Thermochromatium tepidum ATCC 43061: one gene and its partner. The protein of the gene in region 2 interacts with the protein of the main gene of each other region in a pairwise test. Links are inferred from orthologs where the notes say so. Each region holds a gene or a part of one and is shown on either strand. Other genes may lie near its edges. The genes, in order: bioH and acpP.

Region 1 (10,210 bases), 1.0 Mb from region 2 along the record:
GACTTTCGCGACTATGCCATCGAGGTCGCGAAGCCTGGCGCCACACTCCATCCGAACACCAGGCCCCTGGGTGCCTTGCTGCGCGATGTGATGGCGCGCAATCCCGACAATTTTCGCGTCTTTGGTCCGGACGAGAACACCTCCAACAAGCTCGATGCGATCTATGAGGTCTCAAAGAAGCTCTGGCTGTGCGACTACAGACCCGAGGATGCCGACGGCGGCGAGCTCGCGCCCGACGGGCGCGTGCTCGAGATGCTCTCCGAGCATACCCTGGAGGGCTGGTACGAGGGCTATGTGCTGACCGGGCGTCATGGCTTCTTTGCCACCTATGAGGCCTTCGTCCATGTCATCGACAGCATGTACAACCAGCATGCCAAGTGGCTGTCGATCTGCGAGGACATCCCCTGGCGGGCACCCATCTCCTCGCTCAATCTGCTCATCACCTCGACCGTGTGGCGTCAGGATCACAACGGCTTCACCCATCAGGACCCGGGCTTTCTCGATGTGGTCGTCAACAAGAGCCCCAGGGTCACGCGCATCTATCTGCCGCCGGACGTCAATACCCTACTCTCGACCGTGGACCACTGTCTCCAGAGCCGCAACGACATCAACGTCATCGTCGCCGACAAGCAGAACCATCTCCAGTATCTGGACATGGACGCGGCCATCAAGCACTGCATTAAGGGCATCGGGATCTGGGACTGGGCGAGCAATGATCAGGGCACGGAGCCGGACGTGGTGATGGTCGGCTGCGGCGACATCCCGACCAAGGAGGCGCTGGCGGCCACGGCGCTGCTACGCGAACACTTCCCCGACCTCAGGATCCGCTTCATCAATGTCGTAGATCTGTTCAAGCTCCAGCCGGCCGGTGAGCATCCGCATGGACTCTCGGACGCTGACTTCGACAGCCTCTTTACCAAGGACCGTCCGATCATCTTCAACTTCCACGGCTATCCCTGGCTGATTCATCGCCTTGCCTACCGTCGCACCAATCACAAGAACCTGCATGTGCGCGGCTACAAGGAGAAGGGCAGCATCAACACGCCGCTCGAGCTGGCGATCAACAACGAGATCGACCGCTTTAGCCTGGCGATCGATGTCATCAACCGCGTACCGCGGCTCCAAGTTGCCGGGGCGCATGTGAAGGAGGCGCTGCGCGATCGGCAGATCGAGTGTCGCAACTATGCCTATGAGCACGGGATCGATAAGCCCGAGGTGGATGACTGGGTATGGCCGTTTTGAGCTCGCTCTCAGCACTCTAGGTCGCGATAGAAGTTTTCGGGCGGGCTGACGGCAAGTCTCTCAATCGCGGCTGAAGCCGCTCCTACAAAATCAATGAGTTACGTGAGAAGGTTTTGCCACAGATGGAATAAATCAGCGTTTCCCTAAGCGTGGCGCTGGATCTTGACCGGATCGACGAGACGGCGCACGGATTGGATCGCCGGACGTCGCGTTGAAACGACGCCCGAGATCAGGGCGTCCGCGCCACGACCCAGGCATCGACCCGTGCGGCACCGGCGTCGATCAACACCCGACTCAGTTCGGACAGGGTGCCGCCGGTCGTCATCACGTCATCGACGATGGCCAGATGCCGTCCCCTGAGATCCCCTTTGGTTTTGAAGGCGCCCCGGATGTTGCGCCGTCGGGCGCGCGCTGTCAGTGTGGTCTGGGGCGAGGTATCGCGGACGCGGGCGACGAGATCTGGCTCGATCGGAATGGACAGAACGCGGCCTGTAACGCGCGCGATCTCTAGCGCCTGGTTGTAGCCGCGCGTGCGCTGGCGGCGCGGATAGAGCGGCACTGGGACCAGCGCCTCGGGCCAGTCGCCCGCCGATTCGCGTATATGCTTGGCCAGACACTGACCCAAAAGCCGCGCGGCATTGAGCCGACCATGGAACTTGGCGCCCGTGATCAGGAAAGGCAATGCACCTTCGTAGCGAAAGGCGGCCAGACAGACTGCAAACGGCGGCGGACGGCGCGCGCAATCGCCGCAGACCGTCCCATCCGGAAGCTCAGCCAGGAGGGGGGAGCCACATCTGGCGCAGGCAGGGCGGTTGTAGGGCAGATCCAGCGCACAGCCGGCACAAAGGTCGCGCCCTCGATCGCCGGGCGCACCGCAGAGCAAGCAGGTCGGCGGGAACAGGCTGTCGAGCAGACTGTGGCCGATCCCAAGACCGAGTCTCCACACAGCGCTGCCTCCCATCGGTCATGACACCGGCGGAACCGACGTCAGGGGTTGTAAACCCTGAGAAGCAAAATCAGTTGACAACTCAGTCAACCCACTTAGAGTAATGGATTTTTCCATCTCGGGACCCAGGTCTCCGAGCATCCCAGGTTCTGCCCGCCTATGTCACAGCCCCAGACCACCGCCTTAAAGCCCCAGCCCATACCCCGTCACGACTGGTCGCTCGACGAGATCGAGGCGATCCTCGATCAGCCGTTCAATGACCTGCTGTTTGCAGCCCAGAGCGTCCATCGCGCCTCCTTCGACCCCAATACCATCCAGGTCAGCACCCTGCTGAGCATCAAGACCGGCGCCTGTCCCGAGGATTGCGGGTATTGCGGTCAGAGCGCCCACCATGCCACCGCGGTCGTGCCCGAGCGTCTCTTGTCGCTCGACACCGTACTGGAAGCCGCACGCACCGCCAAGGCGCAGGGCGCGACCCGTTTCTGCATGGGTGCGGCCTGGCGCAATCCGACCGACAGGCAGCTCGATCAGGTGATCGCGATGATCGAGGGTGTCCACGCCCTTGGGCTGGAGACCTGCGTCACCCTCGGGATGCTGACCGCCGACCAGGCCCGCCGGCTCAAGGACGCTGGACTCGACTATTACAACCACAACCTCGACACCTCGCCTGAGTTCTATGGCCAGGTCATCAGCACCCGCACCTATCAGGACCGACTCGATACCCTGGAGCACATCCGCGCGGTCGGACTCAAGACCTGTAGCGGCGGCATCCTCGGCATGGGCGAGTCGCGCCGTGATCGCGCCTCCATGCTGCGCCAGCTCGCCAACCTGCCGGCGCATCCCGAGTCCGTCCCCATCAACCTGCTGGTCCAGGTCGAGGGCACGCCGCTGTTCGGTAGCGACGCACTCGATCCCTTCGAGTTCGTGCGCGTGGTGGCGACGGCGCGGATCCTCATGCCGCGCTCGCATGTGCGCCTCTCGGCCGGACGCCACACGATGAGCGATGAACTCCAGGCACTCTGTTTCCTGGCCGGGGCCAACTCGATCTTTTACGGCGAGCGGCTGCTGACGACCCCCAATGCCGAATCCGAGCGCGACCGACGGCTATTCAAGCGTCTGGGCCTGAGCCTCGAGCCGGTCGAGGCCGAACGCACCGAGCCGGGCGCCTGTCACAAGACCAGCGAACACAGGATCCAGCTCTGAGGGGCGCGACATGGAGCAAACGCCCAGCAGCCACCCATCGCCCGAGACCGAACTGCGCCTACGACTTGAGGCGCTCCAGGCCCAGTCGCTCTATCGCCGTCGCCGGCTGCGCGATGGGCCACAACAGCCTCGGATGGGCATCGATGGCCGACCCATGCTGAGCTTTTGCAGCAACGACTATCTGGGTCTGGCCAATCACCCCGAGGTGATCGCGGCCCTGTGCGACGGGGCAAGACGCTGGGGCGTAGGCAGCGGCGCGGCGCATCTGGTCAACGGTCACAGCCGCTCACATCAGGCCCTGGAAGAGTCCCTGGCCGAGTTCAGTGGACGCCCGCGGGCACTCCTGTTCTCGACCGGTTACATGGCCAATCTGGGCATCATCAGCGCCCTGGCCGGACGCAACGACTGGGTGTTCGAGGACCGGTTCAATCACGCCTCGCTGCTCGACGGCGCCTTGTTGTCACGCGCCCGACTGTGTCGCTATCCGCATGCCGATACCCAGGCCCTGCAACGCCTGATCGCCAGCACACCCGCACGGCTCATCGTCACCGATGGCGTCTTCAGCATGGACGGGGATCTCGCCCCCCTGCCCGAGCTGGCCGCGATCGCGCGCGCCTCCGGGGCCTGGCTGATGGTCGATGACGCCCATGGCCTGGGCGTATTGGGACCCGAAGGGCGCGGCACCCTGGAGCACTTCGGGCTGGGCCCTAAGGAGGTGCCGATCCTGATGGGCACGCTCGGCAAGGCGTTCGGCACCTTCGGCGCCTTCGTCGCCGGCCCCGAGGAACTGATCGAGACCCTGATCCAGTCTGCACGCAGTTATCTCTACACCACGGCCACACCGCCGGCACTGGCCGAGGCCACGCTCGCGAGCCTCGCCATCGCCCGGCGCGAGCATTGGCGCCGCGAACGGCTTGCCGAGTGGATCGAGCGCTTTCGCACCGGGGCGGCCCGCCTCGGACTGAACCTGATGGACTCGCCGACCCCCATCCAGCCGCTCCTAGCCGGCAGTGCCGAACAGGCCCTGGCCTGGAGCGCCGCGCTTGAGTCCGAGGGCCTCCTGGTCACCGCCATCCGCCCCCCGACGGTCCCCGCAGGGACGGCGCGGTTGCGGATCACGCTCTCAGCCACGCACAGCGCCGAGGACATCGACCGACTCCTTGCAGCCCTGGCCAGATTGCCGCTAGCCGAGCCAACGCCCAGCCGCCCGTGATGAGGCCGCCGCGTGGTTCGGGGTGCCCGTCGGCAGGGGATGCCGCCGCCTCGAGGCGGTCATCAAGCCTCCAGAGATGGATTGACGGCGTCCCCCCGAGGACGGTGCCACGAACCACCCACGACCGCCCCAAGCAACCAGACCGAAACCACACCCGATGTCACAACAATCCGTTCTCAAGCCCCCTCCAACCCCCAAAACCACCGCCGACCTGGTCCTGCTCCACGGCTGGGGCATGAACTCAGCCGTTTGGAACGGCGTCCCCGAGCCGACCTGGAACGGCCTGACCCAACACCGCCTCGACCTGCCCGGACATGGTGACAGCCCCTTCCCCACCGGACGCGACTCACTCTGGGGCTGGGCCGAGGCCTGCCTGGACTCAGCCCCCGAGTGCGCCGTCTGGGTCGGCTGGTCGCTGGGCGGACTCATCGCCCTGGCCGCCGCCTTGCTTGCACCCAAGCGCGTCGCCGGACTGATCCTCCTGACCGCCACCCCACGCTTCACCCAGGCGAACGACTGGACGCCTGCCATGCCCGAGGCGACCCTGGTACGGTTCCACGATGGCCTGCTCGCCGACCCGAGCGGCACCCTGAACCGCTTCCTGACCCTACAAATGCGCGGCAGCGACCGCGTGCACGCGACCCTGCGCGCCCTCAAGCAGGAACTGGCCGCACGCCCTGAACCCAAGCCCGCTGCACTCGCCCTGGGCCTAGATCTGCTGCGCGAGGAAGACCTGCGCCCCCAGCTCCCCGACATCCGCTGCCCGACGCTCTGGCTGTTTGGCCAGAACGACACCCTGGTCCCGGCACGGGTCGCCGAGCGCATCGAGCGGCTGATGTCGGCGGCACAGACCGAGACCATCGCCGGCGCCGCCCATGCGCCTCACCTCTCGCACCCCCAGGAAACGGGTCAAACCATCCGCACCTTTCTAAACGCCCTTTGAACATCGCGACGTCAGCCCCCAAGATCGCCACCATGCACCCAATCGACAAGACCCGCGCCCGGCTCAGCTTCGAACGCGCCGCCGCCGACTACGACCGCGTCGCCGTGCTCCAACGCGAGATCGCCGACCGGTTGCTCGGACGGCTCGACTATATTCGACTCGCGCCCCAACGGATTCTCGACCTCGGCACCGGCACTGGCTATGCCATCGACCCACTCACCCGCCGCTATCCCAGGGCGCGCGTGCTGGCGCTGGACTTCGCCCAGGGGATGCTGCTCCAGGCACGCCGGCGCGGACGCTGGTGGCGTCGCCCGCTGTGCGTCTGCGCCGATGCCGAGTCGCTGCCGTTGGCCGATGGTGTGGTAGATCTGATCATCTCCAATGCCATGTTCCAGTGGTGCAACGACCTAGAGCGCACCTTCGGCGAATGCCGGCGGGTGCTGCGTCCAGGCGGACTGCTGCTCTTTACCACCTTTGGACCGGATACCCTCAAGGAGCTGCGCGCGGCCTGGGGCCAGGTCGACCGACATAGCCATGTTAGCCCCTTCCTGGACATGCACGACATCGGCGATGCCCTGGTGCGCGCCCGCTTCGCCGATCCGGTGATGGACGCCGATCGCCTGACCCTGACCTATGACAACGTCCAGGGTCTGATGCGGGATCTCAAGGCGCTCGGCGCGCGCAACGCCACGGCGGCGCGTCCGCGTGGATTGACCGGACGCGCACGCCTGGCCGCGCTCGCCGCCGCCTATGAGTGCTTCAGACGCGAGGGACGCCTGCCGGCCAGCTATGAGGTGCTCTATGGACATGCCTGGGCCCCTGAAGCCTCGGCTTCCAGACAGGTCAGCGGTGAGGTCGCCATCCCGGTCTCAGCGATCGGCGGACGCCGCCGGGCGGTCGCACCATGAGCGGATACTTCATCACGGGAACAGATACCGGCTGCGGCAAGACCGAGATCACCCTCGGGCTCATGGCCGCCCTGCAGATACGCGGACAGCGGGTACTGGGCATGAAACCGGTCGCAAGCGGCTGTGACCCGAGTCCCGATGGACTGCGCCATGCCGATGCCGAGCGTCTCCAGGCCCAGGGCACGTTCGCGGTCCCCTATGCCTTGGTCAATCCCTATGCCTTCCTGCCGCCGATCGCGCCACATCTGGCCGCCGAGCAGGCCGCGATCTCGATCGAACTCGAGCGCATCCGCGCGGCGCACGCCGAGCTGAGTCGGCAGGCCGACTGGGTGCTGGTCGAGGGCATCGGCGGCTGGCGCGTTCCACTGGGGCCCGAGTGCTTCGTCGGCGATATCCCGCGCACGCTTGGGCTGCCGGTGATCCTGGTGGTCGGGCTCAGGCTCGGCTGTCTCAATCATGCCCTGCTGACGGCTGAGTCGATCCAGGGAAGCGGTCTGGAACTGGCCGGCTGGATCGCCAATCAGGTGGATCCAGACCTGCTGGCCCCCGAGGCCAACCTGAAGACGCTCCAGACGCTGATCCAGGCCCCCTGTCTCGGCGCCGTCCCCTGGATGGACGCACCGGATGCGCGAGCCATCGCCGCCTGTCTCCAGGTGGGTCGCTGAAGGCCGCCAGGACGCTCGGCGTTTGCAGCCGGTCATCCTGAATACGGTTCGAGTTCGGGATTGCGGTATGCTGTCTGGCGCCTGTCAACACAGCCCCTGACTTCATCAGATGACTGCCCATCGCCCTCACTGGCTCGTACTCATCGCCGTGCTCTGGCTCGGTCTTGCACACGCGGCCCTGGCCGAGGACCCGGTCGTCCAGGTGCGCGCGCTCCCGCAGGCCAGTCTGCTGGTCAAGGAGCGCGGACGTGACCGGATCGCCTATCAGGCCGAGGTCGCGCGTATCCCGGCCTCGACCCTGAAGCTCCTGACCGCCTATGCGGCGCTCGAGAGCTGGGGACGCGATCATCGCTTCCACACCGACCTCTTCCAGGACGCCTCCGGCTGGCTCTGGGTCAAGGGGTACGCCGATCCCTATCTGGTCTCCGAAGAACTCGATCGCCTGGTCACGGCGATCAAACGGCAGGGTGTGCACCGGGTCGCTGGAATCGGTCTCGACGACAGTCTTTTCGATCCGGACCTCGAGATCGCTGGGCGCTCGACCTCGAGCAACCCCTATGACGCCCCGGTCACGGCCCTGGCGGCGAACTTCAACACCCTCAATCTGATCCGCGAGGGCGAACACATCCACAGCGCCGAGCCGCAGACGCCCCTGACCGCCACCGGCGAACGTCTCGGTCGCCTCGGACCCCAGGGTCAGCAGCGCATCAATCTGCGCGAACGCGCGCTCGCCCTGCGCTATTTCGGCGAACTGCTGGCCGCCAAGCTTAGGACCGCCGGCATCGAGGTCGGGGACAGACAGCAACTTGCCACTACACCGGGGACTGCCAAACGCCTCTTGCGCTACCAAAACAGCCGTACCCTGGCCGAGATGGTTGCGCCCATGCTCAAGTACTCCAATAACTTCATCGCCAACGCACTCTTCCTGCGTCTGGCCGCACCGGATGGACAGGGCCAGATCCGTCCGGGACAGGCGCAGCGCGCCCTGACCGACTTTGCCCGGCGGCGGTTCGGCTGGACCGGATTTACCATCGACGACGGCGCCGGTCTATCGCGCGCCAATCGCTTGAGCGCGCGCCAGCTCGTCGAGCTGCTCGAGGCCTTCGCGCCCTATCGCGACCTGATGCCCCAGCAGGACGACGACCCCAATGTCCGCGCCAAGACCGGCACCCTGAGCGGCATCAGCAGCTATGCCGGTTATGTCCGGCGCGGTGGCGTTTGGGAGCCATTTGCCCTACTCATCGAACAACCCGTGGCTTATGACCTCAGACGCCAGGTCGCCAGCCAGCTGGCGCGCTGAGCCGGATTGACGCATGTCGGTCACTCGATTCCATCCCGGCGTCGGTATCGCTCGCGGCTCCAGAGGCGCGCTTCACTGGGGCGCACTGCTGCTGGCTGGCGCGCTACTCACGGCCTGCGTGATCGGCCCCTCGCCGACGGGCACGGATTCGGCACGCTTGGATCCGAACGGCCTGATCAAGGGTGGCGCGATCCCCGGGGCTTCGGGCTATCCCAGCCTCGCGCCCTTGTTGCGCCAGGTGACACCCGCCGTCGTCAACATCACGGTCGACTCACGCATCCCGCGCGAGGAGCACCCCTTTCTCAACGACCCTGATTTCCGCCACTTCCTCGACCGCATGGGATTGCCCATCCCCGAGATCCCCCCTATCGAGCGTCGCCACAGTCAGGGGTCGGGCTTTATCGTCGACTCCGCGCGTGGCTATGTGATGACCAACGAGCATCTGCTCAAGGGCGCCACGCGCATCCAGGTCACACTCAAGGATCAGCGCAGCTTCGAGGCCCGAAGGCTCGGTGCCGACAGCGGTTCGGATCTGGCCATCCTTCAGATCCCGCCGGTCGCCATCCGTCCGCTGCCGCTCGGGGATTCGGACCGGCTGGAAGTCGGGGATTTCGTGGTCGCCATCGGCAACCCCTTTGGTCTTGGCCAGACGGCCACACTAGGGATCGTCAGTGCGCTGGGGCGCAGCGGTGTCGGCGGCAGCCGACTCGGCAAGCTGATCCAGACCGATGCCTCGATCAATCCGGGCAACTCGGGCGGTCCGCTCGTCAATCTGGCCGGCGAGGTCGTCGGCATCAACACCGCCCTGATCGGACCCACCGGGGGCAATGTCGGTATCGGCTTTGCCGTGCCCAGCAATCGCGCCCGCGCGGCACTGCGCGCCTTGACCGGTCAAGGTGAACCACGACCCTAGTCACTCGGCGACCTGGTTTGCACTCCACCATGGACTACTCTAGAGTTTGGGCTACTGCGGTTGACAAAGGGTTCATCTTGCATCGACAGGGTGTTACAGCAACGAGAAGCGTTCGATGGACAAGACAGAGACAACCCAGCCAGATTCATTGCGCCGGACCGCCGATACAGACGGCGCCACCCGTCCGGCTCAAGCGTCGGGCAGTGCCGAGCGATCCACGAATGCCGGGGAGGTGCTCCAGCGCTATCTCAAGGCCCAGGCCACCCAAATCTCCCGGATCATAGCCAGCCTCAACCAGTACCGTCAGGACCTCCAGAAGCTCGAGCTCTCGCTGATCGCGCGCATCGGCGATGTCGATGACGACCGGCGTCGCGCCGACACACGTCTGTTGCGCACGCTCCAGACCCAGCGCGACGAACTCGACAATCGACTGAAGCGTCATGGCTCACTCATGGCGATGCTGTTGTTGCTGTTCAGTTTGCTGGTGGCCGGGACGCTGATCTTCTTTCTCCTCAAGCTCAATGCCACCCAGCAGGCCTTCGAGACGCAGCTGACCGATCTGAAGAAAACCCTGGAACGAATTGACGCCTCGTCTCCTAACGAACCCGAGCCGCAGACACGCCTCCAACTCGATCGACTGTCCGCCGCCCTGGCCGAGATCTCTAAGTCCATCGAGCGATTGGACGAGGCGCCTCCGCTGGATCTGGACTTGCGTCTCCAGCCTGCCCCAAACCACGAACCTGAACCACCCAGCATCTCGCTGACCGAGCGAGAGACCGAGCGCACCCCGTCACCACAATCCGCAACCGAATTGGAACCGACCACAGACACGCGTGCGCCCGAGGGGACCGCGTCGGGCTCCGAGGCGCGAGACACC
Region 2 (5,164 bases):
GGGCGCTCGTCCGCCATTGCGGTCTCCTTCTCGATGATGGAGGCGAGGATCAGGGCTTCGTAGGGTGTGGTGATCGGCAGGTTCGGCGCGCGCTGTTCCCATTCCTCGGCCAGGATGGTCTCCATCCGGGCGAGCGCGCGCCTGAGGAGGTCCAGGGCACTGGTCTGACGGGTAAAGCGATAGGTATCCGGGAAGAACAGCCCCTCAGGATGCGCCTCAGGACGTCCGAGCCGGGCCATGATCTCGGCATCGGAGAGATCCGCGAGCCTGGGACCACCGGCAAAGACCTCGTGACTGTCGATCGCCGCCAGCGCCTGCCGGAAGGTCCAGCCCTCGACCAGGGTGAGGTTGTATTCGACCACCCGACCCGATGTCAGCCACTCCAGGAGGCGCGGCGGCGTCATGTCGCGCGTGAAGGCATACTCACCGGCCTTGATCCGGCCCTGATCACCCCGGAGATAGACCATCGCGATGAAATAGATCGGACGTTCGATCAGACCCTGTTCGCGCAAACGCCTTGCCAGGGTGCGCAGGGAGGTCCCGCGTGGCACATCGAACAAAACGCGCTCCTGGTCGGTCTGGATCGTCTGCGACAGAAAGCACTGATAGTCACGCCACAGGGCCCCGGCCAGCAAGAAGCCAGCCACAAGGACGACGAGCATGAGCCCTACGAGGACACGTTTCGACATTGGGCCGATCACCCCGGCGTACAGGCGGCCTGATACAGCCGATCGAGCAGGTCCCAAGGCAGCAGCGCCAGATCGAAGCGGCGTCCCTCCAACGCGCGCACCGGCCAGACGCCGATGATCGAGTTGGTCAGAAAGAGCCCGCATGCCTGATCGAGCGCGGCCCGATCGAGGCGCATGACCAGACACTCGATCCCCAGGTGCGCCGCGAGTTCCAGCGTCAGACCACGCACGGTGCCGGCGATGCCACTGCGATCGACCGGCGGCGTCATCAGACAGCGACCGTCCCACAAAAAGACATTGGTCATGGTACCGCCGACCAGATCGCCGTTGGCATCGAACATGAGCCCCTCGGCGATGGCTGGATCCTTCCACTCGGCACGCGCCAGGACCGAGTCTAGACGGTTGAGGTGTTTGATCCCGGCGAGTAATGGATTGATCGAGACGGGGGTCTGGCAATGGCGCACGACCACGCCCCGACGCCAGTCAGGACCCTGAGCGGGTGGCAAGGGGTAGATCAGGAGCAGACGCCTGGGTGGCGCAGACGGCGGCGGGGCATAGCCGCGTCCGCCGTCCCCGCGCGAGAGGATCAGCTTGAGGACGCCCTCCCCCTGGCCATCGATCAGCTCGGCCGCCTCGGCAGCCAGCAGGGCGGTCTCGGGGGACTCGATGCCGAGGCGCTCCGCGCCCAGGATCAATCGGTCCATGTGGCGCTGCCACTGGCAGGGGGCGCCGGCGGCCAGGCGGATGGTCTCAAACAGACCATCCCCATAGTGGAGCGCCCGGTCAAGGACCGAGAGCCGATCACCGGGCCGACCGTCGATCAGGATCCGAGACGGGGCAGGGGTTTCGAGCGTTGTGGTCATACCATGTCTGCGTGCCCTGCCCAACCGCCCCTAGACCCTGTCTCCGGGACCAGGGTCAGAGGCGCCGGAAGATCAGCGTCCCATTGGTCCCGCCGAAGCCAAACGAGTTGGAGAGCGCCACCTCGATCGGCATCTGACGCGCGGTGTTGGGCACATAATCTAGATCGCAGTCCGGGTCCGGGGTGTGATAGTTGATGGTCGGGGGCGCCACCTGATCGCGGATGGCCAGGATGGTGAAGATGGCCTCGGCGCCGCCGGCGGCGCCGAGCATGTGTCCGGTCATTGACTTGGTGGAGCTGACGGCGAGTCTGTAGGCATGATCGCCGAAGGCGCGCTTGATGGCGAGCGTCTCGGCGATGTCGCCCGCCGGGGTCGAGGTGCCATGGGCATTGATGTACTGGACCTGGTCCGGGTTTAGACCGGCGTCGTTCAGGGCCATGAGCATGCACTCGGCCGCCCCTACCCCGTCCTCGGCAGGGGCCGTCATGTGATAGGCATCGGAGTTCATACCGACACCGATCAGCTCGGCATAGATGTTGGCACCCCGCGCTCGAGCATGCTCGTATTCCTCGAGCACTACGACCCCGGCACCGTCGCTCAATACAAATCCGTCGCGATCTTTGTCGAAGGGGCGGCTGGCCCCCTCAGGGTCGTCATTGCGGGTTGAGAGGGCACGCGCGGCGGCAAAGCCACCGATACCAACCGGTGAGGTCGCCATCTCGGCGCCACCGGCCAACATGACATCGACATAGCCATGACGGATCATGAGCGCCGCCTCGCCGATGTTGTGGGTGCCGGTCGCACAGGCCGAGACGATCGAATAATTGGGGCCCTTGAGGCCGAACTTGATCGAGAGGTTGCCGGCCACCATGTTGACGATGTTGGCGGGCACAAAGAACGGCGAGATGCGGCGCGGCCCCTTCTCGCGATAGACCTCGTAGTTGTTCTCGATGCCCGTGATACCGCCGATGCCGGAGCCCACGGCCACACCGATGCGCCGACAGTTGGACTCCGTGATCTCCAGACCAGAATCGGCAAGGGCCTGACAGCCGGCGGCCAGGCCATAATGGATGAACTTGTCCATCTTCTTGGCGTCTTTTTCCGAGACATAGGGGCTCGGATCGAAGCCATAGATCGGACCGCCGAAGCGGGTACTGAACGGGGCGATATCGAAATGGGTGATCGGTTTGATTCCGCTCTTTCCGGCGAGGATGTTGTCCCATGCGGACTTGACGTCCAGACCAACCGGCGCCACAAGACCCAACCCGGTGACTACTACCCTTCTGCCTGCCATCACTTAACCTCTATCGTCGCTCAGAACGCCACCTTCGACCGGTCCATGCCGCGCCCTTCAGTCAAGGCTGGAGCCCAGCGTCTGGCGTCAAATCGATTCGCTCAGGCACCGAGTCTCAGGCCTGGTGCGCTTTGATGTAGTCGATGGCCTGCTGGACCGTGGTGATCTTCTCGGCGTCTTCGTCCGGGATCTCGGTCTCGAACTCCTCTTCGAGGGCCATGACCAGTTCCACGGTGTCGAGCGAGTCCGCTCCCAGATCGTCGACGAAGGACGCCTCTGGGGTGACTTCCTCTTCCTTCACGCCCAGCTGGTCCACCACGATTTTGCGAACTCGTTCTTCAACGCTGCTCATAAGATTGATTCCTCATCGAATGACAAAAATCGACCCCCCTGGGCCAGGGCGTATTCTAGTGACAAACCAGACGCGATGAAAGCCAGAATCCACATCGATTTCCGGCATTTAACGTCTTGTTTTGCAATAATGAATGACGAAAAATACCTCTAAGACCTCACGCCATGTGCATGCCGCCGTTGACATGCAGAGTCTCGCCGGTGATGTAGGCCGCACCCGGCGAGGCCAGGAAGACCACCGCGGCTGCAACCTCCTCAGGGTGACCGAGCCGCCCGAGCGGGATGGAACCGAGCAAGGACTGACGCTGGGCCTCAGGTAGATCCTTGGTCATGTCGGTGTCAATGAATCCGGGTGCGACACAGTTGACCGTGATCCCGCGCGCGCCGACCTCGCGCGCCAGCGACTTGGTGAACCCCAGCATCCCGGCCTTGGCGGCGGCATAGTTGGTCTGGCCGGCGTTGCCCATGGCGCCGACCACCGAGGCGATGTTGATGATGCGCCCCTTGCGCGCCTTGGTCATGGCGCGCAGACAGCCCTTGCAGAGCCGGTAGAGCGCGGTCAGGTTGGTGGCGATGACCGCATCCCAGTCCTCGTCCTTCATGCGCATCAGGAGGGCGTCGCGGGTGATGCCGGCATTGTTGACCAGGATGCTCGGGGCGCCGAGTCGCTCGCTGATCTGGGCCAGGGCCGTCTCGACCGAGATTGGATCTGCGACATTCAGCACCAGCCCCAGTCCCGGATGGCCGGCCTCGGTCAGAGTCTGTTCGATGGCCTGGGCACCGGACGCGGTGGTCGCGGTGCCGACGACCGTGGCCCCCTGCTCGGCCAGCGCCAGGGCGATGGCCCGTCCGATCCCACGCGAGGCGCCGGTGACCAGTGCGATTTCACCTTTAAGCATTCGAGCTTGCCTCCAGTGCCGCCTCCAGCGTCTTCGGATCGAAGACGGGCAGCGTCGTTAGATGGTCAGAGATGCGTTTATTCAACCCGGTCAGGACCTTGCCAGGACCGCATTCGAGCGCGGTCGTCACGCCCTGTGCGACCACCGACTCAATGGTCTCCACCCAGCGTACCGGGCTGTAGAGCTGCTCGACCAACAGGCGACGCAGCGAGTCGACGTCTGCGGCCGGGGCGACAGTGACATTGTGGATCACCGGCACGCTCGGCATGGCCAGCGCTACCTCGGCCAGGCGCTCGGCCAGGCGCTCGGCCGCCGGGCGCATCAGGGCGCAGTGCGAGGGCACGCTCACGGGCAGTAAGAGCGCGCGCTTGGCCCCGGCGGCCTTGGCGGCCTCGATGGCGCGCGCCACGGCGGTGGACGCACCTGCGATCACGACCTGACCGGGTGAGTTGAAGTTGACGGCGGCGAGCACCTCACCCTGGGCCTGCTCGGCACAGAGTGCCACGACCTGCTCATCGGCCAGCCCGAGCACGGCGGCCATGGCGCCCGCACCCGCCGGCACGGCCTCCTGCATGAAGCGCGCCCGATCGGACGCGAGCCGGATAGCCTCGGCAAAGCCTAGGGCACCCGCCGCGACCAGGGCGGTATACTCACCGAGACTGTGTCCGGCCATCAGGGTCGCCGGTGGACCGCCCGACTGCTGCCAGACGCGCCAGACGGCGATACCCGCGGCGAGCATCGCCGGCTGGGTGTTCTCGGTGCGATCCAGATCCTCCTTTGGGCCCCGGGTGACCAGCGACCAGAGATCGCGCCCGAGCGCGTCTGAGGCCTCCTCGAAGCTGTGCTTGACACTCGAATAGACCTCGGCGAGCGCGTCGAGCATGCCGACCGATTGCGAGCCTTGCCCGGGGAAGAAGACAGCCAGTGAGTGCGTCATAGGCCTTGCAGCATCCTTTGATCGTTGTGAGTGGTCGGTGATCGGGGCCAGGCGCCCGGCTCGGGCTGGACTCAATAGCGGACCAGCACCGAACCCCAGGTGAACCCGCCGCCGAAGGCCTCCATCAACAG

The links.
Region 1: the proteins of acpP (region 2) and bioH interact in binary tests that used the Escherichia coli proteins (3 or more experiments, as listed by UniProt). The link is inferred for Thermochromatium tepidum ATCC 43061 from one-to-one orthologs.

The regions. Positions count from the first base shown.
Region 1 is NZ_CP039268.1:958,832-969,041, reverse strand. The notes cover bases 3,715-6,654. They hold bioH (pimeloyl-ACP methyl ester esterase BioH), read left to right. Parts: upstream 3,715-4,761; coding sequence 4,762-5,547; downstream 5,548-6,654. Other genes in these bases: bioD (dethiobiotin synthase), read left to right, coding at 6,452-6,654; bioC (malonyl-ACP O-methyltransferase BioC), read left to right, coding at 5,580-6,455; bioF (8-amino-7-oxononanoate synthase), read left to right, coding at 3,715-4,604. In the rest of the region: E6P07_RS04535 (phosphoketolase family protein), read left to right, coding at 1-1,242; E6P07_RS04530 (ComF family protein), read right to left, coding at 1,472-2,188; biotin synthase BioB, read left to right, coding at 2,348-3,391; more of bioF, read left to right, coding at 3,402-3,714; more of bioD, read left to right, coding at 6,655-7,120; E6P07_RS04500 (D-alanyl-D-alanine carboxypeptidase/D-alanyl-D-alanine-endopeptidase), read left to right, coding at 7,230-8,420; E6P07_RS04495 (trypsin-like peptidase domain-containing protein), read left to right, coding at 8,434-9,333; E6P07_RS04490 (SPOR domain-containing protein), read left to right, coding at 9,449-10,210. UniProt on the Escherichia coli protein: The physiological role of BioH is to remove the methyl group introduced by BioC when the pimeloyl moiety is complete. It allows to synthesize pimeloyl-ACP via the fatty acid synthetic pathway through the hydrolysis of the ester bonds of pimeloyl-ACP esters.
Region 2 is NZ_CP039268.1:1,970,440-1,975,603, forward strand. Bases 1,581-4,435 are described here. They hold acpP (acyl carrier protein), read right to left. Parts: upstream 3,199-4,435; coding sequence 2,962-3,198; downstream 1,581-2,961. Other genes in these bases: fabF (beta-ketoacyl-ACP synthase II), read right to left, coding at 1,608-2,846; fabG (3-oxoacyl-ACP reductase FabG), read right to left, coding at 3,356-4,096; fabD (ACP S-malonyltransferase), read right to left, coding at 4,089-4,435. Also shown: endolytic transglycosylase MltG, read right to left, coding at 1-689; pabC (aminodeoxychorismate lyase), read right to left, coding at 698-1,552; more of fabD, read right to left, coding at 4,436-5,033; E6P07_RS09050 (beta-ketoacyl-ACP synthase III), read right to left, coding at 5,105-5,164. UniProt on the Escherichia coli protein: Carrier of the growing fatty acid chain in fatty acid biosynthesis.